One region of the Hydrotalea sp. AMD genome, then DNA from elsewhere that is predicted to be linked to it. Evidence: riboswitches for the same ligand, from Rfam matches in the RefSeq annotation. Region 1 holds a riboswitch; the other holds the start of a gene.

Region 1 (9,273 bases):
GGTTTCAATATTCAGAATGGTAAAATGGCGGGTGTAAACAGTAAACCGGAACAAATAAAAAAAGCGGTTGAAGGTTCTCTCAAAAGATTAAAGGTTGATGTGATTGATTTATTATATCAGCATCGTGTTGATCCCAAAGTGCCGATTGAAGATGTTGCCGGAACTGTGAAGGATTTAATTAAAGAAGGCAAGGTTAAATATTTTGGTTTATCTGAAGCAGGTGCCCATACCATTCGCCGTGCACATGCTGTGCAAACTGTAAGTGCATTACAAAGTGAATATTCACTATGGACAAGACAACATGAAAAAGAAATTATTCCAACCATTGAAGCATTGGGAATTGGGTTGGTTTCGTTTAGTCCGCTTGGAAAAGGATTTCTTACCGGGAAGATAGACGCAAATACAAAATTTGAAGCAGGCGATTTTCGTAATCATCTTCCAAGATTTACGGAAGAAGCTCGTAAAGCAAATGCAGCGTTGCTGGATGTAATCGAAAAATTTGCACAACAAAAAAATGCTACGCCTGCACAAATTGCACTGGCATGGGTACTTGCCCAAAAGCCTTGGATTGTACCCATTCCGGGAACAACAAAATTGCATCGTCTTGCAGAAAACAATGGTGCAGCTGCTATTGCGTTTACAGCAGCAGAATTGAATGCAATAGAAGAGGCTTCTGCACAAATAAAAATTTTGGGTGATCGGTATCCTGAAATGTTGGAAAGAGCAACAGGGTTGTAAAGTATACAATAAATTTTATAACTGTTCATCAATTTGTACCCATTATATGCAACGAATTACTGTTTAAAATGATCATGTATAAAACGATGGTTATGCAAAAAAAGTTTTATTAGCATGCATTATAATGGTATGCATGAGCAATTTTTGCAAAAAAGCGGTTGGAACCAATAACAATATAATAGGGCAATGGCAATGGAAGTATTCCATTGCGGTATTGCTGTACAAACAATTACAGCTTCGGATACCCATGTTATATTAACTTTTCAACAAGTCTCTACTTATACGCTTTCCGAAAATGGCACCATACAATCAAATGATCAATTTTTTATTACTTATGACAGTACTTATAAAAAATTGTACATCTCCTCAATTCTACATCCGGCAAGCTATGGTTTGGGCCAAATGGAACAGCTTTTTCTATTCAAAATAATCAATTGATTTGTGATGATCATCCGGTATCGGACGGATATCGGCATTTTTTTCAAAGAATAAAATAAATGTATTCAGCAATGCATAGAAATGACAATGAACCAACTCTCATCAGCGTAAATCAGCTTTATCTGTGGGAGATGATTTTTCCGATGAATCCGCAGATGAACTACAGAATAGGTTGATTTTAAAAATAAGTAAAAAATTTTCTGTGTAATCCTCTGTTACTGTTATGGTTTATTTTTTCACGCAAAGCCCGCAAAGTATAGGCGCAAAGGGCAGGGAGTTGGATTAAAATGTAAATGATTGATCCATCAGCGCTATCTGCGGAAGATTTTTTTCCCGCTGAACTCGCAGAAAAATTATTTGATAAAAAATAGTGATGTCATTTTTGAATTTGTCTATCATTAATTGTAGATTCATCAAAATAAATGAAAGAAATTTTGCCTAACATAATTATTTGTGTGCTGTTGGCCTCATAGGAACCAACAATCAACTTAAGTTTACTATCATCTTTATTGCAGCATGGGCGTATCAATTGATCGATAGCTTTTTCTTATCTACCTACTCTTAATTAAATTTTTGTGCAGATGATTTGTTCATTACTTTGCATGCTTCAAAAAAAACAATGCATACTTAATTTAAATAATTAATAAAACTAATACATTTAAAAGATGAACGAATCAATAGCGCATATAAAAAAGGCAATAGAGCCTTACAGACAACAAATCATGCAGCATAAAGTATATGCAGCCATTAGAAATACGGATGACCTGAAGGTTTTTATGCAGTATCATGTTTTTGCTGTTTGGGACTTCATGTCATTATTAAAGACATTGCAAAACAATTTAACCTGTACTGCCATCCCCTGGTTTCCCAAAGGTGCTGCTGATACAAGATACCTTATCAATGAAATAGTAGTGGGGGAAGAGTCTGATATGGATAGTTTTGGCCATAGAAAAAGTCATTTTGAACTTTATTTGGATGCCATGCAGCAATGTGGCGCCGATACTAAGCCAATGGAAACATTTATCCGCGTGTTAAAAAATACCGGTAATATGGTTACTGCATTTGCAGCAGCTGAGGTGCCGTCAGCAGCACGTGAATTTGTTGACTTTACATTTGAAATCATTAACAGCCAAAAAGATTATTTGCAATCAGCCATCTTTACATTTGGGCGCGAAGATTTAATTCCGGGGATGTTTGTTTCAATGGTTAATGATATACATAAAAACTTTCCCCAAAGTATCTCAATTTTCAAATATTATCTGGAAAGGCACATTGAAGTTGACGGCAACCACCATAGCCAGCTTGCCCTGCAAATGACAACAAACTTATGTGGTACTGATGAACAACGTTGGAAAGAAGCAGAACAGGCAATTATTACCTCTTTACAAAAGCGTATCAGCCTGTGGGATGGCGTTTATAAACAAATAATGGTACCAACAACAACTGCCAGCTTAAACGTTGTAAAAGCAGAATAATGGTGCAGGTAAGCTGAAATGCTTCAGACATAAATAATAAATAATGGTTTGCTATCGTGATAACCGTTAATATTACCAACCATTCATTTTTAAAGGTATTGATTTCGGAATGAATGTTATATTCAATTGCTGTTAAAAGGATAAAACCCTAAATAAAAGTTTTATGTTATATAGTCACAATAGTAGGAACAATAATACTAAAGTTGACAAAAAAAACAAAAGAAAGGCTAATCGATAACACATGTATGGCTTGATTTGATTTAGGGTAAAATTGCAGAGATGAAATTTTAATAGAAAGTTATAATATATTTGTATTCAAATAGTTCTTTACTACATTTCTTCATCAAACGGAAAAGGTTTTACTTAACGTAAATTAATAGGGAATTGTGTGCAAATCACAAACTGTCCCGCAACTGTAAGTAACGTTAAATTTTTACCCTTGTGTATCCACTGTTTTGCCTTGAGCGAGATGGGAAGGACGGTAAAAATGTTACAAGTCAGGAGACCTGCCTTTACCGTGTTGACAATGCTTTCGTGGAATGAAGCAGACAGTCAGAATTGATGTGCCCATTATTTTGCAGGATTATTGACTCTTGCAGGATTCATTGTGTGCATACCATTTCTTTCACTTCTTCTACAAAACATTATGAGGTTTAGCAAAAGAGCTTTAAACTGATTTCATCATTTTAAAAGCATCAAAAAATGCAAACACACAACTTAGGCTACCCGAGGATAGGCAGCCAACGTGAACTCAAAAAAGCTTCCGAGCAATATTGGTCGGGCAAAATTCCTGTACAGCAATTACTGCAAACAGGTAAAACCATTCGCCAGCAAAACTGGCAATTACAAAAAGAATTAGGTATTGACCTGATACCTTGCAATGACTTTTCTTTTTACGACCATGTATTGGATATCAGCTTAATGGTTGGAGCAATTCCGGAAAGGTATCATTCATTGATGGAAACAAAACAATTGCCAGACATTGATTTGCTTTTTGCAATGGCAAGAGGGTACCAAAAAGATGGCTATGATGTTACTGCCATGGAAATGACTAAGTGGTTCGATACCAACTACCATTACATTGTTCCTGAATTTACTGCCACTCAAAAATTTACTTTATATTCAAATAAAGTGTTAAATGAGTTTTTAGAAGCAAAAGCAAATGGTATTCAGGCAAAGCCTGTACTACTGGGGCCAGTATCTTACTTACTTTTGGGTAAGGAAAAAGAAGAAGGCTTTCACAGGCTTGAACTCATCGAAAGACTGTTGCCTGTTTATTTGGAAATATTGAAAAAATTAGATGATGCTAATGCCCACTATATCCAATTTGATGAACCTTGTTTAGCACTTGACTTGAGCCAATCAGAACAACAAATTATTGTAAAAACATATCAGAAAATAAAGAATAAATTACCCGGCCTTCATATAATTTTAACAAGCTATTTTGAATGTTATGGGCAAAATCTACAAACCGTATTAAGCCTTCCTGTGCAAACAATACATCTTGATTTGGTACGCTGCCCATCACAGTTAGACGATATCTTAGCAACTGATTTTGTGAAAACAAAAACCAATCTTTCATTAGGCTTAGTGGATGGCAGAAACATTTGGAAAAATGATTTTCAGCAGTCGCTTGCATTAATTGATAAAGCAGTTAAAATAATTGGAGTAGAAAGGATTTGGATTGCTCCTTCTTGTTCATTAATCCATTCACCTTGCGATCTGGAATTAGAAACAAACAATAAAACATTAAAACCTGAAATTAAACAGTGGCTTGCCTTTGCAAAACAAAAAATTGACGAAGTGGTAACGCTGAAACAATTGGCAAATAAGGAACATCAGGCAGATGCAATTTTAAAATTGCAGGAAAATATGGAGGCACATCAAAGTAGGAAAATATCAACTCTTATTCACAATCAGAGCGTAAAACAACGTGTTGCTGCTATTACTGAAAAAGATACACAGCGCTTCAATGATTTTTCTTTGAGAAAAATTAAGCAACGTAAAGCCTTGCAATTACCCATGTTCCCCACTACTACTATCGGTTCATTTCCACAAACTGCCGAGGTAAGAAGTTGGAGGACTAAGCTTAAAAAAGGCGAAATTACACAAGAGCAATACGATGATTTAGTTGCAAAAGAAATATCAGAGGCCATCCGTTGGCAGGAAGCAATGGGTATTGATGTATTGGTGCATGGAGAATTTGAACGCAATGATATGGTGGAATACTTTGGTGAACGATTAAACGGATTTGCATTTACCCAAGACGGCTGGGTACAAAGCTATGGCAGCCGTTGTGTAAAGCCACCAATTATTTATGGCGATGTAAGCCGCCCTGCACCAATGACATTGCGGTGGACTTCTTACGCTCAATCGTTAACCCAAAAATGTGTTAAAGGAATGCTTACAGGCCCTGTTACTATTTTGCAATGGAGTTTTGTTCGTAATGATCAACCACGCAGTGAAACCTGTAAACAGATTGCTTTTGCCATCCGTGATGAAGTAATGGATATGGAAAAAGCAGGTATAAAAATTATACAGATAGATGAACCAGCCATTCGTGAAGGGTTACCATTACGAAAAGAAAATTGGCAGGAATATTTACAATGGGCTGTTGGAGCATTCCGAATATCGGCAAGTGGTGTACATGATGAAACACAAATTCATACACATATGTGCTATTCTGAATTTAACGACATCATTCAAAATATTGCCGACATGGATGCCGATGTGATTACAATTGAATGCAGTCGTTCACAAATGGAATTGCTGGATGCTTTTGCCGATTTTAAATATCCCAACGAAATTGGTCCCGGTGTTTATGACATTCATTCGCCAAGGGTTCCTTCTAAAGCAGAAATGATAGCATTAATGGAAAAAGCAAAAGCGTTTATACCTGCTGAAAAACTATGGGTAAATCCTGATTGCGGTCTGAAAACAAGGCATTGGGATGAAACAAAAAAAGCATTGGTAGAAATGGTAAATGCTGCAAAAGAGTTGCGATTATCTGTCCATCAACCTAAAAATTGATAATTTGATAATTAGGTAATTGCATACTGTAATTACCTAATTATAACTTATTAAATAATTAAATATTATTTATCATAGTCAATTGATACTGCTATTTGTTTATATGATTGTATGAGTTGTTTTAAATTTTTCGCTTTTTGTGCAGTACACTAACATGCATCAATCAAAAGCATTAATGTGCTGTGGCTATACCTGTGCCTATTTTTATGCAACTTATGGCCACACTAACACAATGCCCATCAATATAGGTATTACAGAAAAGGCAGCATACAGACACAGTAACGCTATGGCCGATACAGTAAGGGAAGGATTGTTGAAATTGTAAATGTAGTCATTTTACATCCTGCTTCACCTATAGAAAAATATAGGTGCAAACTGCCTGTATATAGGATAGGTGTATACAACTAATTAAATTTTCTTCTCGATAAGTTAAAACCCAGTCTAACTAAGAATCCACTTAATACAACATTTGAATTATTATAAATACTTGTAAAACCCCTTTGATATGATATATCTATATTAATCATAAAAAGATATAAACATACACCACCTACAAACCCAACATACGATGAATTTAGTTGGTTATTGTTTAAAACATATTCGTTGCCATTTTGATTGTGAAAAGCTTTAGCGAGAAAATTAATGGATGGCCCGGCATACAAAAATATTGCATCAGAAAATGGAACTCCGCCTGGACTATACCCACCCGGATTGACCGTAGTGTTGCTTACAATATTATCTCCATATGAATGACTGTAAATATAGGTTTGTGTAGTAGATGAGGGTGCTATATAGCGGGCACTTGTAACTTTATTTTTAAAGGAAATACAATATTCAAATAATACCGGAGCAGATATATAGTTTAGTGTGAAAGATTCTAAACTATTGCCCGACTGCGCATTATTTGCTGTAAAATAATCCCATACTAATTTTGTTTTTAGCCCAAAATCCGGACCAGAGCTTTTGTATTTTCTATGTAACCATTCTATATATAGATCGCCAGTATATGCTATTTGTGTTTTTAAATCACCCGTTAATACAGGATTATCTGTTGCTTTTAAAGAAGAAATTCCTGTTCCGCCCCACCATGCTCCAATATCCAAGCCGGAATTAAACATCCATTTTTTATTTGTTTGTCCATTAATAAAAGTGACTGATAAACAAAATATAAATACAAGCATCTTTTTCATAAATTCAAATTTAGCAGTTAAAGAAAAGGTTGGTATAAAAAAGAAGGTGCGTAAATCTGTTAAAAAAATGTTAATGGTAAGATAGATTAATAATTTGGAAATTCCTAATTTATTTTAAAGTTTATTAAACCTGTTGCAGGATTTCTCGTTTTTGATTTGCAGCCTTTTTAGCACCCGGTCAATTTTACAAATGATATTTTTCTTTTTTTGAATTATATAATTTTATATTTGTATGTTGTAATATTATATCAGAAGGCAACCATTCCGTTGACGTATTGTAAGTGCTGATGAATAAAGTGCAAAACAGGATGAAATAACCGAAGCTATAAATTAGACTATATTCAGCAGATGGGTAGTATTTGCAATTGTTCATTTTCCCGCATTGATGACGAAGCTCAAAGGAGAGACTTTTATACACAATAGTCGGTGAAAAACCTGGTCGAAATGCAGAAAATTACCAGAAAAACAACAATTTCTTTAAATAAAAGTTATATTTAAAAAATCATTGTTGTCCGACAAAAATTGTAAAATAATGGTTCAAACCCTTTACAGAAACATATTTCAGCCGATTTCAAAAGATGGGGTACTCCCTCCAATTTTGAAACAACCATTTTTTAGCCTGTAATTCTTTACAGCAAAGGATTATAGCTATTTTTAAGTTAAGTTTTGCCGGACAATAATGACCTAAAAAGAAAAGTTACTTTTCAGAACCGCATAAAGTGTGCACCAATCTTGGGTTTATTGTGTCAGGCTCTGTGCGCTATTACAATATTAAAGACGGTGAAGAAATTACCGGCTATTTTATTTTTGAACGGCATTTTGTTACTTCCTTTAAAAGTTATTTAACCTAACAACCTTCCTTGTATTATTATATACAGGCTTTGGAAGATAAGATAGCTTGCTCATTACCATCAGTTACAAGAATATGCAGTTGTTGCTGAATCATCCGTTATTGGCATATAAAATGGAACGGTTTGACCGATTATTGGCTGAACATTATTTGGTATGTTTTGAAGATCGGATTAAATTATTCATTTTAAAAAATCCTGAAGAACGGTATTTAGACTTGTTGCAGTATGGAAAAGATGTACTGGAGCGAATGCCACAGCATTATATTGCCAAATATATTGGTATTACACCCGTTTCCTTATCACGCATAAGACGCAGGATATTTAGTTTGCCAATGCAAAATAAGTATGCATTCAATTGTATTATGATACATCAATCGATTTCTTATCTTTTGTTAACGGAATAGTACGGCCATCCGGACGAGTTTTGTGGGAACAAAAAAAGATATGCATACCATTCTAGGAGCCGGCGGCGCCGTTGCCAATGTGCTAACTCGCGAATTATTACAACATCAACAACCCGTTCAATTGGTGAGCCGTAGGCCGGTGAATGCCAAGTTTCCGAATGTGGCCTGGAAAAAAGCAGATTTGTTGCATGCTGTTGAAGTTTTGGAAGCAGTAAAAGGTGCCCATACCGTTTATTTAACTGCAGGCCTGCCTTATGATAAAAATATTTGGAAAGCACAATGGCCGGTTATTATGCACAATGTAATATATGCGGTTAAAATATCCGGGGCCAGACTGATATTTTTAGACAATGTGTACATGTATGGAAAAGTAGATGGTGCTATACATGAAGATACACCCTATAATCCCTGCAGTGTAAAAGTGGAAGTGAGTGCCCATTTAGCAACTACTTTAATGGAGGAAGTGAAAGCAGGGAATATGAATGCCACAATTGGAAGGGCTGCTGATTTTTACGGTATTTAAAGAATTAACAATTTTTTGTATATGATTGTATTGGGTAAGTTGTTGGCTATATTTGAGGAGCAAGGACATTCATCACACACAATGGAATGTATGGTGCTTAAACGCCTTATCGTTTACTGATTTTATTCAGGGTATTTGCTTTTGTAGTTTGCTTTTGAACCTGTTTATACCGGTGTTGCGCTTGTGTACGTGCTTTTTACTGATGCCGTTGTTTAAACGTTTGCGCCAAAGATGAAAACTACTGCGCTTTAGTTCGCTGCACATCAATGCAATTACATCCTGTTCGGTTAATCCAAATTGAAAAGCAATGGCTTCAAAAGGGGTTCTGTCTTCCCAGTTCATTTCAAAAATGCGGTCTGTTTCCTGTTGCGTCATATGCTAATGATTTTTTTATTGGATAGAATAGCTGTGGTTAAGATATTGGCCGATAGTGATTGATATTGCAACACTTTACATAGAAATAAAACATGGTCACCTTCCGTATCAAGGGTATTTATTTTTTTTAACCGGACATAGGCCGCAGCACCATGCAATACTTTAAATTGATTCCAGTAGGTTAACAGTTGTTTTTTTTCTAGCCATTCTTGTTTATTGAATTTGAGGCCGCTTTTTTGGCCTAAACTA
Region 2 (9,273 bases), on a different contig from region 1:
TCGATTGAACAAACATACAATACAAAGAGTTGATCCCTGCAATTACAACATAAAAAACCGGCTACAGAACTGCAACCGGATAAAAAAATTGATACAGCAAAACTCAATTTGCTTTCACTTCATACAATTTATCTTTAGGGGTAACCAATACCTTGTCTTTGTCTTTCAATAATTTACTCACGGTTGCATAGGGCCCTGTTACCACTTCATCACCTAATTTTAAACCATTGGTTATTTGAATATAGTTTAAATCCTGAATACCGGTTTTAACGGGTACCATTTTAACGGTACCATCTTTCTGTATTACAAAAACTACTTCCCGGGTATTATCATTTGGGGTATTATTATTAACAGTAGCATCACTATTATTATTAGAAGTTGCCGTTTTTTTATTAGATGTGGAATCGGCATTCATATCGCGGGTAGTCACTGCATTCAATGGTACACTTAACACATTACTGGCAGTTTTGGTTTGTATATCGGCACTGGCACTCATACCGGGCCGGAAGGGGAAACGGCCTTTTACAATTAAATCTTTATAACTATCCTGCAACAAACGAATGTGTACTTTGTAATTGGTAACATCGGTTGAAGTAGTAGTTGAAGATGCATTGGTAACGGGGTTTGCTATTTTATAAACAACCCCTTTAAATTTCCTGTCGTTGTAAGCATCTACCTCCACTAAAGCAGTATCACCAATTTTAATTTTGGGGATATCATTTTCACCTACATCTACTTGTGCAACAATACTGCTTAAATCAGCAATCCGCATCATTTCAGTACCTACATTAAAACTGTTACCGGCCACACGTTCGCCCTTTTTAATACTCATTAAACTGATAACACCACTCATGGGGGCGGTAATAATGGTACGCGATAAATCTTCATTGGCTTTTGCCAACTGTGCCTGTGCATTTTTAATATTGGCTTTATTGGCAATAATATTTTGAAGTGCTGCATTGTAATTGGCTTCAGCAGCGCGATACGCTTGCTGGGCTGTTTCAAATTCCTGTCGGCTGATTACTTTGTCATCTAACAATTTTTTTTGGCGATTAAAATTTGCCTCAGTTTGTTCAACGGTTGCTTTTAAGCCTGCCAGGTTTGCCTGTGAATTGGCCACCTGTGCCTGTGCCTGTGCTACTACCGCAGCCACCTGATCGCGCTGTGTAACATATATGTCGGCATAAATTTTTGCCAATTCCTGGCCTTTCTTTACGGTGTCACCTTCATTTACATTGAGTGCAACCACTTCCCCACTAATATCAGGACTAATTTTCACTTCCACTTCCGGATAAATTTTACCACTGGCATTTACACTTTCAATAATGGTTCTGTTCTCGGCCTTTTCGGCAGAAACCTTAATGCCTTCATCTTTACCAATAATGCCGGCAGCTTTTAATCCCCATAAACCACCGAGTAGTATAACCAATATAATGATGGTCCAAAATAATTTTTTATTCATAATATTTTTTTATTATATGTTGATTGAGATGTTGGATGTCTTGTTGAAATATTTCGTTGCTTATAATTTTAAACCCATGCCTTTATAAAATTCTAATAATTTCATTTTGAAAATATAATCATACTCATTGGCTACCTGTTGCAATTTGGCTTTCAGTAAATTATTTTGATTGGTAATTAAATCAACCGTACCCAACATACCAATTTCATAACGTTTTAATGCAAAATCGTAAGCCTTCTGAGCACTCATTACGCTTTTTTTACCGGCAGTAAATTTTTCGAAAGCAGACTCTGCGTTGCTGTATGCTGTATAAATATTGTTTTTTAAGGTAAAATTTGCCTGTTCATTTTGCAACTGTGTGTTTTTGTAATTGAGCTTGGATTGCTGGTATGCAATTTTGCTTTGCCCATTGTTAAAAACAGGAATACTTAAACTTAAACCCAACCCCTGACCAAAGTTGTTGGTAATTTGATTACTCCATCCCTGCCACAACTGTCCAAAGTTTCTTTTAGACTGAGTAATAGAAATATTTGGACTTTGCACATAATAGGTATTGGTACCAATTTTTACAATAGGCTCTGCACCGGTTATTGGTGAATACCCATTGAAAGTGTACCCATCAATCTGATTAAAAGAATTATAAAAGTTGGTACCTAAACTTAGGCCAAACCCAAGCGTAGGATATAAAGCTGCTTTGGCTACCTGAATATTTTTTTGTGCAGCCTTTAACCGAAAGGCGTTACCCTTTTGTAAAGGCTGATTATTCAAAGCTAAAGCATACACAACTTCGGGTTGTAAATCTGCAAAGGATTCTAATGGTATCGTTGAAACATCTGGTGTATCTACTTCAAAGGGTGCAGCAGCATCCAAATTCAATACTGCTTTCAATTGTAAAACGCTTTGTAAAAAAGTGGTTTTAGCAGCAATGTAATTGCTACTATCATTGGCTAATTGTGCCTCTAGTTCAATTTGGTTCAACTCAGGCAATGCACCTGCATCTACCTGCTTTTTAGTAATATCTAACTGCGTTTGCGTTTGTTGAATTTGTACCTTACTAATATTAATTTGCTCATTGGCACTTAATACCTGTAAATAATAGGTAGCCACATTTAATGCCGCATCGTTCGATGCTTTTTCTACATCGGCCAAAGCCGCCTGTGCACTGAATTGAGCGGCAGAAACATTGCTCTTCAATCGATTCCAATTGTATAAAGTTACATTGCTATTGGCTTGTATATTTTGATACAAAGCCTGTGTATTGGTGTAAATATTGGTGGTTCTGTCAATTGACCGGCCAAATTGCACCCCAACACCCGTTCCTAACGAAACGGTGGGTATTTGAAATAATTTAGCCTGCTGTACCTGCAATGCAGCCAGTCTGGCCTGCACATCAGCCTGTTTTACAGAAATATTGTTTTTCATGGCATATTCTACGCATCGCTGCAAACTCCACTTGTCTTCTTTGTTTTGCGCATTGCTATACAAGAAGAGTAAGGAAAAACTAATCACCAAAAAATATTTCATGCATTATCGTTTGTGTCCATTAAAAAACATTCCCATACCAGTTAGATGCCTGATTCTCTATTTTATATGGATGTTTCGGAAAACTGCATTCCATACCTCCTTCAAATTGTTTAGCCCCCCGTTAACCAAAAACTATCTTCAATCAAACATCTTATTACAAAAATAACAGAATAGTTCAGGCACTCCGAAATTTTAGATAAATGGTTTATTGAGCAGGAGCAACGGCTTTTAGAAAGGCCTGTTGTAAATCGGCCACCAAATAATTGGCTTCTTCTAATCCAATATACAAACGAAGCATTCGGTGATTGGGGTTCATTTTGTTGTATTCATTTTTTGGCATACCGGCGCAACGGGGAATGATTAAACTTTCATAACCACCCCAGCTAACCGCCATTTTAATATGTTGCAGGGCATTACAAAATAATTCTATTGTTTCAAGCGCTACCGGCTTTAAAACAAGGGTACACAAGCCACAGGCGCCTTTCATTTGTTGCTGCGCCAATTCAAACTGTGGAAAATTACTGTCGAACGGAAAGATAACCGATTCAACCATGGGCTCCTTTTTTAAATAACCAATAACCTGTTTCGTGGTTTGTGTAATATGCGCTAACCGCATGGGCAATGTTCTAAGGCCGCGAATTAACAACCAGGCATTAAAGGGCTGTATACCACTGCCTATATTCATATATTCACTATTAAAAATGCGTTGAATCATTGCGCTGTTACTACTTAAAACACCTGCTACCACATCACTATGTCCGCTAATGTATTTAGTAGCCGATTGCAGGCTAATATCAATACCCATTGCAATGGGTTGCTGATAAACGGGTGTACAATAACTGTTGTCGATAACGGTAACAATATTGTGCCGTTTTGCCAATGCTGCAACAGCACGAATGTCCTGCAGTTCATACGTCCAGCTATTGGGCGATTCTAAATAAAACAATGTGGTATTGGGCTGTAGTGCATTTTCCCAATTTACAATAGCTGTTCCATCAATATAGGAATGCGTAACACCAAAACGGGGTAAAATTTCTTCAAACATTTTTCTTGCCCAGGTATACACACCTGCTACACTTACAATATGACCACCTGATTTTACATTGGCCAACACTGCTGCAAAAATAGCTGCAGCACCACTGTTAAACACCAAACAATCTTCCGCACCATCTAATGCAGCTAGTTTTTGTGTCAGCATTTTAACTGTGGGATTTAACCCACGGCTATAGAGCCAGGTATTGTATTCATCAGCAAAAGCTTCACGCAAATCCGCCACCGTTTTAAAGGAAAAATTAGAAGTTTGCACAATGGGTGGAGCCACCGCCCTGAAGTAGGCCTCATTATCTTCGCCCAGCTCATTTAAAATGTATGATAAAGAATAAGTATCTTCCATAGCAATTCAATAAATATTTAAATAATGGTTTCTTTTCGGTTTTGTTGTTTTTTATGAAACAGAAAATACAATGCAATAAATCCAGCCAATACCAAAATACCAACCAGCGCTGTATCAGGACTGTGAATAATAATGCTGATACAAACAAACACATAGGCAGCAATAAAAATAAGCGGCAGTAATGGATATAATTTCATTTTATATATTCCGGTGCCATCTAAGTGTTTTGTTTTTCTTCTTAAAATAAAAATGGTAGCACTGGAACCCACCATACCAAACGAATCTAAAAAAATAGTGAAATTTAAAATTCTTTCAAAGGTTTGGGCAAAGAATAAAATTACAATACACATTGCAGCAAATACCGTTAAAGAAACAGTTAACACCTGATTTTTATTATTTTGAACAGCAAATGCTTTAGGCAATGAACCTTCATCACTCATTGCATACATGACTCTTGGATTGCTAAGCAATAAGGCATTTACATAAGAAAGAACACCCACAAACAAAAAGAATGAAAAAATTTCAGCACCTCGAATGCCAAATACATTTTGAATTAACACATAAGCAATTTCTGTTTCATTTTTCATCTGATGAAAACCGATAACCCGATAATAACTCAGGTTTACCAATAAGTACAATACAATAATGATGGTAATGCCCATAAAAATACCACGGGGCATATTTTGGGCCGGCTTGTTGATTTCATTACCAAAATTGATGGTTTGCTGATAGCCTCCATAAGTAAACGATACAGCTATGAGACTAATCCCTAAACTTTGAATCCAGCTCATATGTGGAGTGCTATCAGCCATAACACTTGCTGTTGCTACTGCCTGATGATATGGAAAAAACAAGGCCGCAATGAGTACCACTATCATTCCTATTTTAATTAGCATTAAAATATTTTGAGCCTTTGCACTCATACGCAAACCCATTAAATTAATACCATAAAACACTAAAATAGCCCCGGCACTGATAATGGCTTTATCAATATCCGTCCACTGATGACCGGGAAACAATTTTGTAATATAACCACTTCCTATTAATGCAACGCCACTTAGTGATGCAGCATTGCTGATTAAAATGATACAGTTAATGGCAAAGGCAATACTAGGATGATAGGCTACTGAAAATATTTTATAATACCCGCCGGTAACCGGGTAACGGCTACCTATTTCCGCATATGTTAAAGCACCACAAAAAGCTATCAATCCACCCAATATCCATGCAGTAAAATAAACAGATGGCGTAATGGCATCCTTGGCAGAAGTAGCGGCGGTTCTGAAAATACCCATTCCAATTACCAGCCCTACTACAATCATGGTAAAGCTAAACAAATTCAGTTGTTGTTTTCCCTGCATGTTGCTAAAGTATGGCACTCAATATAGTAAAGAAATCAATGAAACACAGAAAAAGCTGTTCATTCTATAGGCCACTTTCTATCCATGCATAAATAGCAGGATAGATACCACCCTAAAAACCGACCCATGAATTGAACATAAAGCATCATTTTCCGGCAATAAGCAATGGCACATATCTGTTCAAAAAACAGCTCAATATATTGGTTTAGAAGTTGAGATGATTCTTTTTTCAATACGCCTGTCCGGCACAATCCAAATAACAGCTACTACCCCATATAAAAACAAAGCCACCCAGGCATTCCAAAATCCAACTGCAATGGCAATAATATAAATATAAACTGAAACTTTTCCCTTAACATCATTGTTTATGACTGCAGCTAAAGCAGCCTCTTTTCCATGCAATGCAATTAACGTACGAACCAAAATAAAGTAAGCAATGGCATTCATTAATAACACAAAGCCATACAATACCACCGGTAAACTTTCAAAATGATTTCACCATCCATCCCGACACAAATGGTACCAATGACAACCAAAAAAACAAATACAAATTTTCAATAATATTTTACCGTTTACAAGCGCAACACTTTGCATTAAATAAATGGTGGTGGTTACTCCAGTAAATTCCAATATAAATAAAACTCAAATATAACTTAGCAATACCGGCCATATTGCTTGTAATGCACTAAATGTAGCAGTATGTGGCACTTTAAACTCTAACACCATTATGGTAATAATTATGGCTATTACGCCATCGCTAAAAGCTTCCAATCTTCCTTTTCCCATGGTGAATCATTCGGTGAAAAAATGAAATTAAATAAAAAATGTACAATTCAAAGCAATTACTATTTTTGCCTTGTATTTGGTTCTTTTTATTGCATTGCAAGCCATTCTTTCAACGGTATGCATTGTGATAGAAGGATTAAAAGGGAAACCGGTGTAATTCCGGTGCTATCCCCGTAGCTGTAAGGGCCTCAGTAAAAGAGAAAGCGATAACAACCACTGTTCCTAAAACGGAATGGGAAGGTGCTAAAGCCCCAAGCCAGAAGACCTGCCAGATACAGCCTCATTGAAAAATGAGTTTGTCATTCACGGCTTTCGGGTGAAAAGCATGGAATGTAAAAGACTGTCTGCAGCAGTCGATTATATTTCTCCGTTTTTTTGTTTTCCTGAAAGCTCATTGTTTCATTTTAAAAACAATCAACAATGAGCAAAAAATTAACGCTCCTTCTTACATCCATAGCTTTGGGCTATGCAGCTTTTGCACAACAAGACTCTATGGCCACCCGCCAGTTAAACGAGGTGGTAGTAACCGCTTCTAAAACACCTATTAAAGAATCAGAAACGGGTAAAATTGTAACCGTAATTGATCAAAAAACCATTCAAAACCATGCAGGCAGCAGTTTAGCTGCATTGTTGAATACACAGGCAGGTTTTTTTATTAATGGCAGCAACAATGCATTGGGTACTAATTTAGATTTGTACTTCCGTGGTGCTTCTGGAGGCAATATGTTAATTGTGATTGACGGAGTGCCGGTGTACGACCCCTCACAAATCAACAATTCATTCGACCTGAATAATATTCCTTTAGACCAGGTAGAACGTATTGAAATTCTGAAAGGCGGACAAAGTACTTTATGGGGCAGCAATGCCGTTGCAGGTGTTATTCAAATTTTTCTAAAAAAAGAAGCCAAAAAGAAAATGGCCCTGAATGCCAACGCATCTTATGGCACTTATAACACTTTCAATAGTGGTGCCGGCATTAGCGGCTCGCTTAAAAAATGGGATTATTTGGTGCAGTACAACTACATTAAAAGCGCCGGTTTCCCTGCTGCTTATGATAGTACGGGTAAGCAGAACTTTAAAAAAGATGGTTTTGAGCAAAGCAGCGTAATGGCTGAAACCCGTTACCATTTTTCGCCTTCATTAACAGCAAAAGCGTTTGGCAATTTTAGCCATTACCAAACCGATTTACCTGCCGGTGCTTTTACCGATGAAAAAGATTATACCCTTAACAATAAAAATAATTTGGGTGGACTGGCATTAGATTTTCAACACAAAAAAGTAAACTGGACTTTACAGGGAAGTTACCAGCAAACCAACCGCCATTATGTAAACGACAGCACTTATGTTTCGAGCCCTTATTACAATTATTCGAACCAGCAATATAACGGCAATACCACTACGTTAGAAACCTTTGGCAGTATCCGTTTCCAAAAACATATTCGCCTGGTTTCGGGTATTCAGTACCAACATCAAAACACCAGCCAAAGCTATTTCAGTACCGGACCTTACGGACCCTACACTTCTGAACTGGGACAAGACAGCGCCAATGTTAACCAGCTTTCGGCGTATGCCTCTTTGCTGTTGCTGAATATTCATGGGTTTAATTTTGAAGCCGGTGGCCGCGTTAACCACCATTCCATTTATGGTAACAATGCAACTTATACCCTTAATCCCTCATTTGTAATTGATGAAAATACCAAGTTATTTATTAACATTTCATCAGGCTATAATATTCCTTCGTTGTATCAATTGTATAGCGCTTATGGCAACAAAAATTTAAAACCTGAAAGCAGTACTACTTATGAAATTGGACTCCAAACCCAAAGCACAGATAAAAAAATGAGCCTGCGCCTTGCTGCATTTAAAAGAGATACCAAAAACCTGATTATTTTTTATACCGATGCCAATTACAACAGCTACTACATCAATCGCGACCAACAACACGACTATGGCTTTGAAGTAGAAAGCAATACACAAATTGGTACAATTGGCACCTGGAGTAATAATCTTACCTATATTGACGGGCATGGCATTCAAAATGGTGTTAGTGTAAACAACCTGTTCCGACGTCCTAATTTTGTGATGAACAGTGTACTTACCCTTTCGCCCGTAAAAGGCTTTACCATTGCACCGGCCTTTAAATACGTAGGTACTCGTTTAAAAGGGCCTTATGATATTGGACCTGATTTACAGCCCGCTTATTATACTGTTGACTGTTTTATCAGCTACCGGGTTAACAAACAAATTCGCCTGTTTACTTCGCTCAACAATATTACCGACCAACAATATTTTGATATTGTAGGCTATAACAGCAAACGCTTTAATATGATGACAGGGGCTTATTTTAACTTTTAAATTAAAACAATCGTTATGTCTATTCAAAAATTCAATCCGGCAACAGCAATTGTATTGTTGTTTATTTTATTAGCCGCTGCTTTGCGTATTTGGAATGCCGGCAGTACCCTATCGCCTTTGGCCAATTTTACGCCCATTGGTGCCATGGGGCTATTTGGTGGTACTTATTTCAATCAGCCCTGGAAAAAATATGCATTTCCTTTAGGTGCTCTTTTTTTTAGTGATGTGATAATGATGCATACCATTTATGCAGGTTACGGTAACGGGTTGCTGTACAAAGGATGGATATACACTTATCTTGCATTTGCAGTAATTGTTTTAATAGGCACATTGATTAAGCATGTAAAAATGAGTACGGTAATCACCGCGGCATTTGCGGCTGCACTGGCACA

The links. Region 1 has a riboswitch for cobalamin ahead of metE (5-methyltetrahydropteroyltriglutamate--homocysteine S-methyltransferase). Riboswitches for the same ligand answer to the same signal wherever they lie in the genome.
Region 2: linked by a shared signal. The riboswitch ahead of EO766_RS14285 (TonB-dependent receptor plug domain-containing protein) and the one ahead of metE (5-methyltetrahydropteroyltriglutamate--homocysteine S-methyltransferase) in region 1 are both predicted to bind cobalamin.

What each region holds. Positions count from the first base shown of each region.
Region 1 covers NZ_SCKY01000014.1:100,133-109,405, forward strand. The annotation lists gene EO766_RS11575 (aldo/keto reductase) at 1-738, shown strand, start outside; gene EO766_RS11580 (DUF3050 domain-containing protein) at 1,842-2,651, shown strand; cobalamin riboswitch at 2,989-3,179, shown strand; gene metE (5-methyltetrahydropteroyltriglutamate--homocysteine S-methyltransferase) at 3,354-5,681, shown strand; gene EO766_RS11590 (hypothetical protein) at 5,821-6,006, shown strand; gene EO766_RS11595 (hypothetical protein) at 6,086-6,871, opposite strand; gene EO766_RS11600 (Crp/Fnr family transcriptional regulator) at 7,770-8,126, shown strand; gene EO766_RS11605 (NAD-dependent epimerase/dehydratase family protein) at 8,167-8,649, shown strand; gene EO766_RS11610 (TIGR03643 family protein) at 8,776-9,024, opposite strand; gene EO766_RS11615 (flavin reductase) at 9,021-9,273, opposite strand, start outside.
Region 2 covers NZ_SCKY01000021.1:49,376-58,648, forward strand. The annotation lists gene EO766_RS14255 (efflux RND transporter periplasmic adaptor subunit) at 104-1,462, opposite strand; gene EO766_RS14260 (TolC family protein) at 1,523-2,986, opposite strand; gene EO766_RS14265 (trans-sulfuration enzyme family protein) at 3,192-4,379, opposite strand; gene EO766_RS14270 (APC family permease) at 4,397-5,740, opposite strand; gene EO766_RS14275 (hypothetical protein) at 5,933-6,214, opposite strand; gene EO766_RS14280 (TMEM175 family protein) at 6,383-6,526, opposite strand; cobalamin riboswitch at 6,623-6,813, shown strand; gene EO766_RS14285 (TonB-dependent receptor plug domain-containing protein) at 6,947-8,881, shown strand; gene EO766_RS14290 (DUF6580 family putative transport protein) at 8,897-9,273, shown strand, end outside.